3 regions of the Serratia sp. Res13-Sevr-LER1-36-b genome follow, and region 2 is predicted to be linked to each of the others. Evidence: predicted binding sites of a transcription regulator. Region 2 holds the regulator's gene; each other region holds the start of a gene.
The links. Region 2 encodes LexA, which represses DNA repair genes until DNA is damaged. Its sites were predicted from a motif close to TNCTGTATGTACATACAGNA; they were not measured.
Positions count from the first base shown of each region.

Region 1: dinB (DNA polymerase IV) is a predicted target of LexA. The motif match lies at 1,535-1,554, and genes of this name have one in related genera.
Region 3: sulA (SOS-induced cell division inhibitor SulA) is a predicted target of LexA. The motif match lies at 2,472-2,491, and genes of this name have one in related genera.

Region 1 covers NZ_JADACK010000027.1:17,581-21,837, reverse strand. The annotation lists gene nqrF (NADH:ubiquinone reductase (Na(+)-transporting) subunit F) at 1-33, shown strand, start outside; gene IMQ33_RS19435 (FAD:protein FMN transferase) at 58-1,071, shown strand; gene nqrM ((Na+)-NQR maturation NqrM) at 1,077-1,304, shown strand; gene dinB (DNA polymerase IV) at 1,569-2,627, shown strand; gene IMQ33_RS19420 (hypothetical protein) at 2,717-3,730, shown strand; gene pepD (beta-Ala-His dipeptidase) at 3,768-4,257, opposite strand, start outside.
Region 2 covers NZ_JADACK010000019.1:157,651-161,907, forward strand. The annotation lists gene dinF (MATE family efflux transporter DinF) at 272-1,612, opposite strand; gene lexA (transcriptional repressor LexA) at 1,724-2,332, opposite strand; gene IMQ33_RS14055 (diacylglycerol kinase) at 2,456-2,824, opposite strand; gene plsB (glycerol-3-phosphate 1-O-acyltransferase PlsB) at 3,147-4,257, shown strand, end outside.
Region 3 covers NZ_JADACK010000005.1:287,369-291,625, reverse strand. The annotation lists gene yccS (YccS family putative transporter) at 1-1,619, shown strand, start outside; gene IMQ33_RS02390 (TfoX/Sxy family DNA transformation protein) at 1,624-2,280, opposite strand; gene sulA (SOS-induced cell division inhibitor SulA) at 2,513-3,019, shown strand; gene ompA (porin OmpA) at 3,379-4,257, shown strand, end outside.

The DNA of each region.
Region 1 (4,257 bases), on a different contig from region 2:
GAAAACATCATGCTCGATGACTTTGGCGGTTAAATGCGAGCAGCGGGCGGCGAAGGAATGAAGGCTTGGATGATGGTGGTGGCGCTGGCCACCGCAGTGTTACTGACCGGTTGTGAGCCGAAACAGGAAAACCTCAAGGGTAAAACCATGGGGACGTCGTATTCGATCAGCTATCTCCCTGGGGACGGAACACCTTCGCTGGCAACGCTGCAAGCGGAGATCGACAAACGGCTGGTGCAGGTCAACGATCAGATGTCGACCTACCAACCCGATTCCGAGCTGAGCCGTTTTAACGCCAGCCGGGAAGTGGACAAGCCTTTCCCGGTTTCTGCTGCCACCACGGAAGTCGTGCTGGAAGCGCTGCGCATCAACCGTGTGACCGACGGCGCGCTGGACGTGACCGTCGGGCCGCTGGTGAACCTGTGGGGTTTTGGCCCGGAAGGGCGGTCGGAAAAAGTGCCGAGTGCCACCGAGTTGGAACAGCGCCGCAACTGGACGGGGATCGACAAGCTGGCGGTAGAAGGCAATGCGCTGGTGAAACGCATTCCTGAACTGTATGTCGACCTCTCTTCCATTGCGAAAGGCTACGGCGTTGATGCGATTGCTCAGTATCTGCAATCACAGCACGTCGCAAACTACATGGTTGATATTGGCGGGGAAGTCCGCACCCGTGGCCATAACGGCGAGAAGAAACCCTGGCGCATTGCCATCGAACGGCCAACCGCCGGGGGGGAGCAGCAGGCGCAACTGGTGATCGAGCCGGGTGAGATGGCGATGGCCACCTCCGGGGATTACCGAAACTACTTCGAGCAGGACGGAGTGCGCTATTCTCATACTATCGACCCGCTCACCGGTAAACCGATCCGCCACAATTTAGTGTCGATCACGGTGATCAGCCCGCTGTGTATGACGGCGGACGGGCTTTCTACCGGGTTAAACGTGATGGGGCCGGAGCGGGGTATGGCGCTGGCCAACCTGCTGGGGATCCCGGTGTTTATGATCGTGAAAACCGCCAAGGGGTTTGAAGAACGTTATTCCGACGCGTTCAAACCCTATCTGAAGAAAGGGTAGACGCTATGTTGACGATGTTTGCTGCATCCTTTGTGCTGTTTCTGCTGGTGGTGGGGGGGATGTCGCTGGGCTATGTGTTCAAGCGCAAAACCTTGCAGGGCAGCTGTGGTGGCATTACCGCGCTGGGGATGGAGAAGGTCTGCGATTGCCCGGAGCCTTGCGACGCGCGCAAAAAGCGCATCGCCAAGGAAGCGCTGCGCCGCGAAATGCTGGAAAAACACCGGATCCTCTAGCCACACAGGTTTTCCATGTAGGGGCGCTGCACAGCCCCTCACCCCAACCCTCTCCCAATGTACATACCGAGTACCTCATGAACACTTGTTTGGGGGGAGGGGGCTAGTCCGGAGTTGCGGTCAGGTGCTGGAGCTAATTTGTGGCACGTTCGGTCCCCTCTCCCTGTGGGAGAGGGTTAGGGTGAGGGGCGCCACTAGTCTACACTCTCCATATTGAGCTTTTAATAATTGGCTGTATACTTATACAGTGTTATTGGAGGCGCGATGCGTAAAATCATTCATGTCGATATGGACTGCTTCTTCGCAGCGGTAGAAATGCGCGACAACCCCAGCCTGCGCGACATCCCGCTGGCTATCGGTGCCAGCGCCGATCGGCGTGGCGTGATCAGCACCGCCAACTACCCGGCGCGCCGTTATGGCGTGCATAGCGCCATGCCGACCGCCACGGCGCTCAAGCTCTGCCCGCACTTGACGCTGTTACCGGGCCGCATGGCGGCCTATAAAGAAGCCTCACTGCATATCCGTGAAATCTTTGCCCGCTATACCCCGCTGATAGAACCGCTCTCCCTGGATGAAGCCTATCTGGACGTGACCAACAGCACCCAATGCAACGGCTCCGCCACCCTGATCGCCCAACAGATCCGCCAGGAAATTGCCGCTGAATTGAACCTGACCGCCTCGGCGGGCATTGCCCCGATCAAATTCCTCGCCAAGATAGCCTCCGAGTTGAACAAGCCAAACGGCCAATACGTCATCACACCGGCCCAGGTGCCCGCTTTCTTGCAGCAGCTGCCGCTGAGTAAAATCCCCGGCGTGGGCAAGGTCACCGCCAAACGGTTGGAAGAGGTTGGGTTAATCACCTGCGCCGATGTGCAGAACTATAATCTGGCCGATTTGTTAAAGCGCTTCGGCAAATTTGGCCGGGTGCTGTGGGAACGCTGTCAGGGTATCGATGAGCGTGAGGTGTCTCCCGATCGTTTACGCAAGTCGGTAGGGGTCGAGCGAACGTTGGTAGCCGATATTCATGAGTGGGAAGATTGTGAGGCGTTGATCGTTGAAAAGCTCTACCCAGAGCTGGAAATGCGGCTGCGCAAGGTCAAACCGGATCTGCATATCGCTCGCCAAGGGGTAAAATTGAAGTTCCAGGATTTCCAGCAAACCACCCAGGAGCACGTTTGGCCAGTGCTCAATATTGAGGATTTGCTCAACGTTGCCCGTCAGGCATGGCAGGAGCGGAGGGAAGGGCGTGGTGTGCGCCTGGTTGGCCTACACGTAACGCTGCTAGATCCTCAGTTGGAACGGCAGTTGGTACTGACGTGGTGATATTAAAATCGGGTGTGTTTAGTGCACAGCCGTAGGTACAATCGTTGGCAGTTCTTTGGGATTAAGACATTCAACGGGAAGAGTTAAAAATGGACGTGATTCAGCAAAAACCGGCCAAAAGATGGACATGGGCCGATTTACAAAGCAGCTATCGATTTTGGGGCCTGGTAGTTTATTTCACCGCGATTGTGACTAGCCAATATCTCTTTAATGCCTATTCGGCACTCTATATCCGGCAAACTGCAGATTTACCGATCTCGATGATTGGGGTCGCAGTTGGATTACAACAGGTTGGCATGCTGTTTGGAGCCTTGTTGGCCTGGATGGCCAGCCGGATGAAAAGCTATTATTTACTGTATCTCTTTAGCGGGTTGTATTTATTTGGCCTGTTTTTGTTCTGCTTTCATACCAGCAATCACTTTTTGATGATAACGGGAGAGGTCCTGATAGGGATGGGGCTAGGCGCTATCATGCTGATCGTTCCGGCCTTTATCGCGGGGGCAGTTGGCAGCGTAGAGGCATTTGTGCTGTCATTTGGCCTGATGGTGACGTTAAAAATGGTGTTTGGCTCATCCATGATGGCGATAGCCGGATGGCTTTTTGATATGGAGCGGTTATTTTCCAGCCCTGAGTACTTCTTTACCCTGCTATTGGTCCCCGTCATTATCGGGACTCTGTTCCTGCTGCCGATTAAGGCCAGTTTATTTAATTGCGAACCGCCTGTGCGGCAAGCAATACCACAGCCGGTCAAATACCGCGATCCTGCCGTGACTTTCCTGCTGTTCTTGGTGCCGTTTTACAATATTTACTGGTTGGTAAAAATCCACGGGGAGATCAGAAATTACACCCAATCCGCGGCTCTGCTAACGCCCAGAGGGGCTGGATGGTCAGCTTTTGTTACTGCCTTTGTCACGCCGGTGATATTTTCCACACTTAACGACAATCTACGCGCCATCATTGAAAGCCATGGGCAAACCGCAAGGTATAAAACCTGGCTGATTATCCTGTTTGCTTTCCTGTTACCACCTGTCAGTGCGGCGCTGATACAGTCGCAGATGAATGAAATCAACGGCAATCTGAAGCGAGAAGAACAACTGTCATAAGGAAAAATGGGCCCAGCTTTTAACCGGGCCCAATAACTTATCCGCGCTCAGGGATCGCTTTCAGCAGAGCGGTCAGCAGCGTCCAGTATTGGCCAACGCTGGCGATATGCACCTGCTCATCCGGCGAGTGAGGCCCGGTGATGGTCGGCCCAATCGACACCATATCCATCTGTGGGTAAGGTTTCTTGAACAAGCCACACTCCAACCCGGCGTGGATCACCATGATGTTTGGCGTCTTGTTGAACAGCTTTTGGTAGGTTTCACGCACCAACTGCATCACAGGAGATTTGGCATCTGGCTGCCAGCCTGGATAGCCGCCTTTCGGTGCTACTTTGGCGTTGGCCAGTTGGCCTACTGCGGTCAGCATATCCACCACATAGTCTTTACCGCTGTCGAGCAGGGAGCGGATCAGGCAAATGATCTCGGCTTCATGCTCGCTGGTGGTCACCACGCCGACGTTCAGCGAAGTTTCTACCACGCCTTTCACTTCGTCACTCATGCGGATCACGCCGTTAGGGGTACCGTTG
Region 2 (4,257 bases):
AAATCTGGCTGGACTTAACTGAGTCAAATTTAAGGTTATCTAATGCGTCCGTTGCCAATTAAGCGCGGGCTTAATTCGCCAGCCACGTGATTAACTATAGTCACCCATCACGAAAAGCGCTCGAAAAGCAGCATGAAATAGGGTTAGGAAAAGTCTTAATAGCAAAAAACGCCATTAAAACAGTAAGCAAGCGAAGCATAACAGCCCCCGACACATGTAACTAAATGTGAATACCCATCCAGAATCATCAACTAGTCTGGCCTATGTATCGCTAGTTAGGGGATGAAAACCAGGTGCCTTGCACGCTATGACGGTGCCAAACCCAGCCCAAAGCAGCCCCGCGCAGTGCCAGGAATACCGCCAGAGCCAGCCATAAACCGTGGTTGCCTAATACCGGCAGGGTGAACAACGTCAGCCCGTAGCCCACTGCGGCTACCGCCATGCTGTTACGCATTTCTGCTCCACGGGTGGCGCCGATAAACATGCCATCCAGCAGGTAGCACCAAACCCCCACCAGGGGCAGCACTACTTGCCAAGGCAGATAATGATTTGCCAGCGCACGCAATTCCGGCAGCGAGGTTAAGCCCGCCACGATCTGCTGCCCGGCAAACAGATAAATAACGGCAAAACCACAGGCAACCAGGCAAGCCTGCCGACAGGCTGCACGCCATACGTTATGCAGTTGCCGCCCGTCCCGCGCACCATAGGCGTGGCCGGAATGGGCTTCCACCGCGTAGGCAAAACCATCCAGCGCGTAGGCGGTAAAGGTCAGTAAATTCATCAGCACCGCATTCACCGCCACCACTTCTCCGCCCATGCGGGCTCCCAGAATGGTTAACGAGGCGAAACACAGTTGCAGTAATAACGAGCGCAGCATAATGTCGCGGTTAAGTGCCAGCAGGCGGCGCAGATCCCCACGCCAGGCGGTACGCAGCATCGCCAGCGAAATCCCCCGCATGCGTAGTACCCGCCATGCTAACCACAAACCTAGCAGCAGCGTGGAGTACTCCGCAATCACCGTGGCAGCCGCGGCCCCCTGCACGTTCCAACCCAACCCCATCACCAGCCAGATATCCAGCACGATGTTCAGCAGGTTACCGACGATCAGCAAGATCACCGGCGCCCGCACGTACTGAACTCCCAGCAACCAGCCGAGCAGCACCATATTGGCCAACGCCGCCGGAGCGCTCAGCCAGCGGATCTCCAAAAATAGCCTGGCCTGTACCAATACTTCCCGATCGCCCCCCACAATGTTCAGCGCCAAGGTGATCAATGGGGCTCGCAACAGCACAATCGCCAGCCCGGCCACCAGCGCCAACAATAACGGCTGCATAAAGGCGCGAGCCAGCCGGTAGGGATCTTGCGCCCCCAGCGCCTGCGCAGTCAGCCCGGTGGTGCTCATACGCAGGAACAGCAACAACATAAACAGGAAGCTGGTGGCCATTGACCCCACCGCGACCCCGCCAAGGTAGCTAGGGCTATCGAGATGGCCGATAACGGCGGTATCCACCAGGCCAAGCAAGGGCACGGTAATATTGGAGAAGATCATCGGCAACGCCAGACGCCACAGAGCTTTGTCGGTGTTGCTGGTGAAGGCAGAAAGCAGGCGCATGGCGATATGTTCCCGTAAAAGCATGGATTTTAGCGTAGCTTAGAAATGACATCGCCCCAGAGATGGGGCGAAGTTTGCCGTTTTAAAGGGCTGTAATACGAGGTAAAGCGGTTAGATCCAGTCACCGTTGCGGATCACACCCACCGCCAGGCCTTCGATGGTGAAGTTCTGCTGGCGCAGATCGACCACGATCGGTTGGAATTCACTGTTTTCTGGCAGCAGTTCGACGACGTTACCGTGTTTCTTCAGGCGCTTGACCGTGACCTCGTCTTCAATACGGGCGACGACAACCTGGCCGTTGCGTACGTCTTGAGTCTTATGCACTGCCAGCAGATCGCCATCCAGGATGCCGATATCTCGCATCGACATGCCGCTAACGCGCAGCAGGAAATCGGCATTAGGCTTGAACAGTGAAGGATCCACCTTATAGTGCCCTTCAATGTGCTGCTGAGCCAACAGAGGTTCACCGGCAGCCACACGGCCCACCAGAGGTAACCCCTCTTCATCTTCCATCAGCAAGCGGATACCGCGTGATGCACCGGAGATGATCTCGATAACGCCTTTGCGAGCCAGCGCCTTCAAGTGCTCTTCTGCAGCATTTGGTGAGCGGAACCCCAGGCGCATTGCGATCTCGGCACGCGTCGGTGGCATGCCCGTTTGCGAAATATGATCGCGAATCAGGTCGTAGACCTCTTGCTGTCTGGTAGTTAGTGCTTTCATTCCGCCCCCTGTTTGTTTATACAGTCTTGCTGTGAGTATATACAGCTAAGTCTGGATTGGGAACCGAAGAATAAATAAAAATCAGCAGGTAGCGAGCGGGATCGCAACGATGCCTGCCGGTTTTCACGCCAAATGCTGCCAAAGTACCGAAACCCAAACGAACAGCGCCAGAATGATTGCCAGCGATACCGCCGCCGAGCCCATATCTTTGGCCCGCCCGGAAAGCTCGTGATATTCCGTACCCACGCGATCGACAACGGCCTCAATCGCGCTGTTGAGGATTTCGACAATCATCACCAGCAGCACCGAGCCGATCAACAAGATGCGCGCTATCGCCCCCACGTCCAGCCAAACCGCCACAATGATAGCGACTACCGTCGCCACCAGTTCCTGGCGGAATGCGGCTTCGTTCTGCCAGGCAGCGGTTAAACCTTTATAGGAATAGCCCGCAGCTTTAATGATACGCGTCAGGCCAGTTGCTTGATTTGCCATAGTTAAGAACGCCTTTCTCCAAGATGGATCATGTACCCGTCGTGTTGCAGCTGCAACGTTCCAGACAGATTTGCCAGTCCAATCACATTTTTATCGCAGCGCAGTATACAGCAAGGTTGGAATACCTTAATCACCTAGCTATGTCATACCAATGCCGCGAGCGCATGAATGCGCTAGAGCGGCCAATTTGATATCCATCAGGTATAATTCAACTATGTACTTCCATTGCCGTGAACGGCCGTGGATTTCCCAACGCCACAGATCTGCTACCCGGTTTCTGGTATGCTTGCGGCGAATTGCTAACAAGAGGCTTCACGTTGTCATGTCAGGTTGGCGTAAAATCTATTATAAGATATTGAACTTACCACTAAAAATGTTGGTAAGAAGTAAGGTTATCCCTTCAGATCCGGTCACGGAGTTAGGGTTGGATCCCTCACGACCGATTTTGTATGTTTTACCTTATAATTCCAAGGCGGATTTACTCACCTTGCGCACCCAGTGTCTGGCGCAAGATCTGCCCGATCCCCTTAACCCGTTGGAAATCGATGGCACCGTGCTGCCAAGCTACGTGTTTATCCACGATGGCCCACGCGTATTCCGCTATTACACCCCCAAAGAAGAATCGGTAAAACTGTTCCACGATTATCTGGATCTGCACCGCAGCAACCCGGATCTCGATATTCAGATGTTGCCGGTTTCGGTGATGTTTGGCCGCTCCCCAGGGCGCGAAGGCCACGGCACGCCGCACCTGCGCCTGCTGAACGGCGTACAGAAGTTCTTCGCCGTACTGTGGCTGGGGCGCGACAGCTTTGTCCGTTTCTCCAACACCGTGTCCCTACGCCGGATGGCGACCGAGCACGGCACCGATAAGACCATCGCGCAAAAACTGGCCCGTGTCGCCCGCATGCACTTCGCTCGTCAGCGCCTTGCCGCCGTTGGGCCAAGCCTGCCTGCCCGTCAGGATCTGTTCAAAAAGCTGCTGTCCTCCAAGGCGATTGAAAAAGCGATCGAAGACGAAGCGCGCAGCAAAAAGATCTCCCACGAAAAGGCCCAGCAGAACGCAATTGCGCTGATGGAAGAGATTGCCGCCGATTTCTCCTATGAAACGGTGCGCCTGTCCGACCGCGTATTGAGCTGGACCTGGAACCGGCTGTATCAGGGTATCAACGTCACCAACGCCGAGCGTGTGCGTCAGTTGGCGCAGGATGGCCACGAGATCGTCTATGTGCCGTGTCACCGCAGCCATATGGACTATCTGCTGTTGTCCTATGTGCTCTACCATCAAGGGCTGGTGCCACCGCATATCGCAGCGGGTATTAACCTGAACTTCTGGCCTGCCGGGCCGATATTCCGCCGCCTGGGCGCGTTCTTTATCCGCCGCACTTTCAAGGGCAACAAACTCTATTCCACCGTGTTTCGTGAATACCTCGGTG
Region 3 (4,257 bases), on a different contig from region 2:
CCCGCTGCTATGAACAGTTGGCCAACTACCTGGATGCCAAAGCCAACCTGTTCGATCCAGATGCCGAATCGGACGCCGATCTGCCGTGGGTGGACGTGGCGATGGCCAACAGCACGCTGGTCACCACGCTTAACCTGACCAAGGCTTCACTGCTGACCCGCTTGAAAGGCGACCGTGGCCAGCGCGGCACCCGCAGAACGCTGCACTACTATTTTGTCGCTCAGGATATCCATGAACGCGCCAGTTCTTCCCACGTACAGTATCAGGCACTAAGCCAACAGTTCCGCCACAGCGATATTCTGTTCCGCTTCCAGCGGCTGCTGGCCAAGCAGGCCCGTGCCTGCCAGCAACTGGCGCAGTCGATACTGCTACGGCAGAAATATCTGCATAGCCCGCGTTTTGAGCCCGCCTTTTCACGCCTGGAAGAGGCGCTGACCCGGATTACCATTACCCCAGAAAATCGCGAACTGACCAGAGCGCTATCCCATCTGCTGAAGAATTTACGGGCAATTGACGCCCAGTTGGCCAATATCGAGTCTGAGCAGTCCTTGGCAAGTGGCCAGACCGAGGAAAACAACCTGTCAGACGACCGGCTCACCGGTTGGAGCGATATTCGCCTGCGTATCAGCCGCCACCTGACACCACAATCCGCCCTATTCCGCCACGCCATCCGTATGTCCGTGGTGTTGTGCGTGGGCTATGCGTTTATTCAACTGACCGGGATGCAGCACGGTTATTGGATCCTGCTGACCAGCCTGTTTGTCTGCCAGCCCAACTACAACGCCACCCGCAGGCGCCTGGCGTTAAGGATCATCGGCACTCTGGCTGGCATTTTGGTCGGGCTGCCGATCCTGTATTTTGTGCCCTCGCTGGAAGGGCAGTTGATCCTGATTGTGATTTCGGGGGTGTTGTTCTTCGCCTTCCGAACCGTGCAATATGCCCACGCCACGATGTTTATCACTCTGTTGGTCTTGCTATGCTTTAACCTGCTGGGCGAAGGGTTCGAAGTAGCTGCCCCGCGCGTCTACGATACCCTGCTAGGTTGTGCCATCGCCTGGGCAGCGGTGAGTTTTATCTGGCCAGACTGGAAGTTCCGTCAGTTACCGGCCATGGTGCGTAAGACACTGAATGCCGACTGCCGCTATCTGGATGCCATTCTGGTGCAATACCATCAGGGCAAGGATAACAGCCTGCCTTATCGTATTGCCCGCCGCGATGCCCATAATAGCGATGCCGAATTGGCGTCGGTGATCTCTAACATGTCTGCCGACCCTAAAGCCGATAAAACCATTCAGGAAGCGGCATTCCGCCTGCTGTGCCTTAACCATACCTTGCTGAGCTATATTTCCGCCCTGGGTGCCCACCGTGAGCGCCTGGAAAGTGCCGCCGTGCTGGACTTGCTCAACGATGCGGTTTGCTATGTTGATGGTGCATTACACCACGACGCTCATGATCGTCAGCGTATCACGCAGGCACTGGAAGCCCTCTCCGAGCGTATTACTGCACTGGTTCCGGAGCCGGAAAGCAAAGAACAGCTGGTGTTGCAGCAAATTGGCCTGGTGCTCGAATTGCTACCAGAGCTGACGGCACTTAATACACAAATTACTCAAGCCGGTTGATAGTTCAAAGATGTGGACCGCAGGCGCGGTCTTCTGACCGCGCCTCAAAGGAGGGAAAGAGCGCGTTGTTTTCGAACCATTCGGTCAACGCCTCCCTTTGTAGATTAGGCAAGGCGGCATGGTGGTAGCCCGCCATGGCACCCGCCAGTGACATCAACACTTTCATGCCCAGATTTTTTTGCTGTTGCAGCAACTTCAGATAGCTATCTCTAGCCCCCAACAGGCGAAAATCATAAATATTGCAGATACCTGCTCGCCACAGCTGGCGCTCTAATGAGGCATCAATATTCGGTAAATCTTTCAACCTGCCATTGCAGCGTTTTTTCACCTTAATCTCTTTACGCGTCTCACAGAGAGCCTGCCAGGCAAGCGCACACAGTTCGCGACGCTGCTGCCACAACTCTTCATTTACCCAGTAATAGCGCATGACCATGGGGACCCCCCGCTTTAAATAGGTCATATTCACCATGCCACGTTCACGAAATGCGGTTTCCAGGCTTTCTGTGGCACGTAAATACAGCTCACCTTCGGTAATGACCGCAAACATTGTGCCGTCCGCCAGCAGGCCATAGCCGCCAAACTGCGAGCGTATGGCAATATTTCCCAGGGCGGCAAAGCAGGACTTTGCCTGCTCGATCCTCCTTAACGATCCTCCATTCATTTAACTCTCCTTATATGAAGCCACAGCCATTAGGCATGTTTTGGTTGGAATAAACGTAACTGGAACAACTAATTAAAAAAAATACGCATTATCCCTATTCGTGCCAATCATAAATTCAAGACGTACAATAAATAATCTCAATTATGCGAAGCGTTACGAAAATTTGGGTTGATCTTCTGTTTCGATGGCTATACTGTATATACATACAGTAACACTACGGGCGGGAGACGACATGCGTACTCAATCACTTTATCAACCTCATTTTAGCCAATCCTCAATGCCGGCGGAGCAAGCGGTGATCCCTGCGCAAGAGGGCAACGAAAATGGCCTAATCAGTGAGCTTGTTTACAATGAGCGGCAACCCGCCGTAGCCCAGTTGCTGGTGCCTTTGTTGCAACAGTTAGGCAGGCAATCACGTTGGTTACTGTGGTTGACCCCACAGCAGAAACTGAGCAAAACCTGGCTGCAACAGGCCAGCCTGCCGGTTGATAAGGTCGTACAGCTTAATCAGATCAATCCACTGGCTACCGTAGACGCCATGGAGAAGGCTTTACTGACAGGAAATTACAGTGTGGTGCTTGGCTGGTTACCAGAATTGACACAAGAGGATCGTCTAAGGTTAAGTAGAGCGGCAGAATTGGGCAATGCCTATGGGTTCATTATGCGACCTCAACGTGACATCGTTGCTGCCGACAGACACTGTTCAACCTTAAAAATTCACTCTTCTTTGTATCATTAAGTAAATTTAGGACTTTTCCCATCACTTTTATCGTTTGGTCTGGCAATCGCAGGCAGATCAGGCGAAAAGCGAGGTTGGCTGCGGTTCGGCGCCACCTTCCATGTGAAAAAAAGTCTCGTTTAGCACCCCGATATGTTAGAGGATATGTCTAATTCCATGTTTTTTTTTAGAGCTTTATCACATCACACTTGTAACTTTCGCGCCACGTTGTAGACTTTACATCGCCAAGGTTGCTCTATAACGCCAGAAAAACTGGCAGAGTAACAAACGAGGGCTCAAACCTTGGCGAAGGAATTTAAACCAAGGGCTTAAAGCAGCTTTAAAGCTCATTGCCTATTTGGATGATAACGAGGCGCAAAATGAAAAAGACAGCTATCGCATTAGCAGTGGCACTGGCAGGTTTCGCTACAGTAGCGCAAGCCGCACCAAAAGACGACACTTGGTACACTGGTGCTAAACTGGGTTGGTCCCAGTTCCATGACACCGGTTTCTACGGTAACGGTTACACCGTTGATAACGACGCACGTAAAGACCAGATTGGTGCTGGTGCGTTCGTTGGCTATCAGGCAAACCAATACCTGGGCTTCGAAATGGGCTACGACTGGTTAGGTCGTATGAAATATACCGGCGCTAACACCGGTTCTTTCAAAGCTCAAGGCGTTCAACTGGCAGCTAAACTGAGCTACCCAATCATGAACGATCTGGACATCTACACTCGTCTGGGCGGCATGGTATGGCGTGCAGACAGTGATGGTGCTGGCTCTAACGGTGGCAACCATGACACTGGCGTTTCTCCATTGGCAGCAGTGGGTGTTGAATACGCACTGAACCGTGACTGGGCTACCCGCCTGGACTACCAGTGGGTTAACAACATCGGTGATGCAGGTACCGTTGGCGCACGTCCAGACAACGGCATGCTGAGCGTAGGTGTTTCCTACCGCTTTGGCCAGGAAGTTGCTGCTCCAGTAGTAGCTCCAGCTCCGGCCCCAGCTCCAGTTGTTGAGACCAAGAAGTTCACTCTGACTTCTGACGTTCTGTTCGCGTTCAACAAAGCGACCCTGAAGCCAGAAGGCCAACAAGCTCTGGATCAGCTGTACACCCAACTGAGCTCACTGGATCCGAAAGACGGTTCTGTTGTAGTTCTGGGCTTCACTGATGCAGTAGGTTCAGCAGAATACAACCTGCGCCTGTCTGAGCAACGTGCACAAAGCGTTGTGGATTACCTCGTGTCTAAAGGT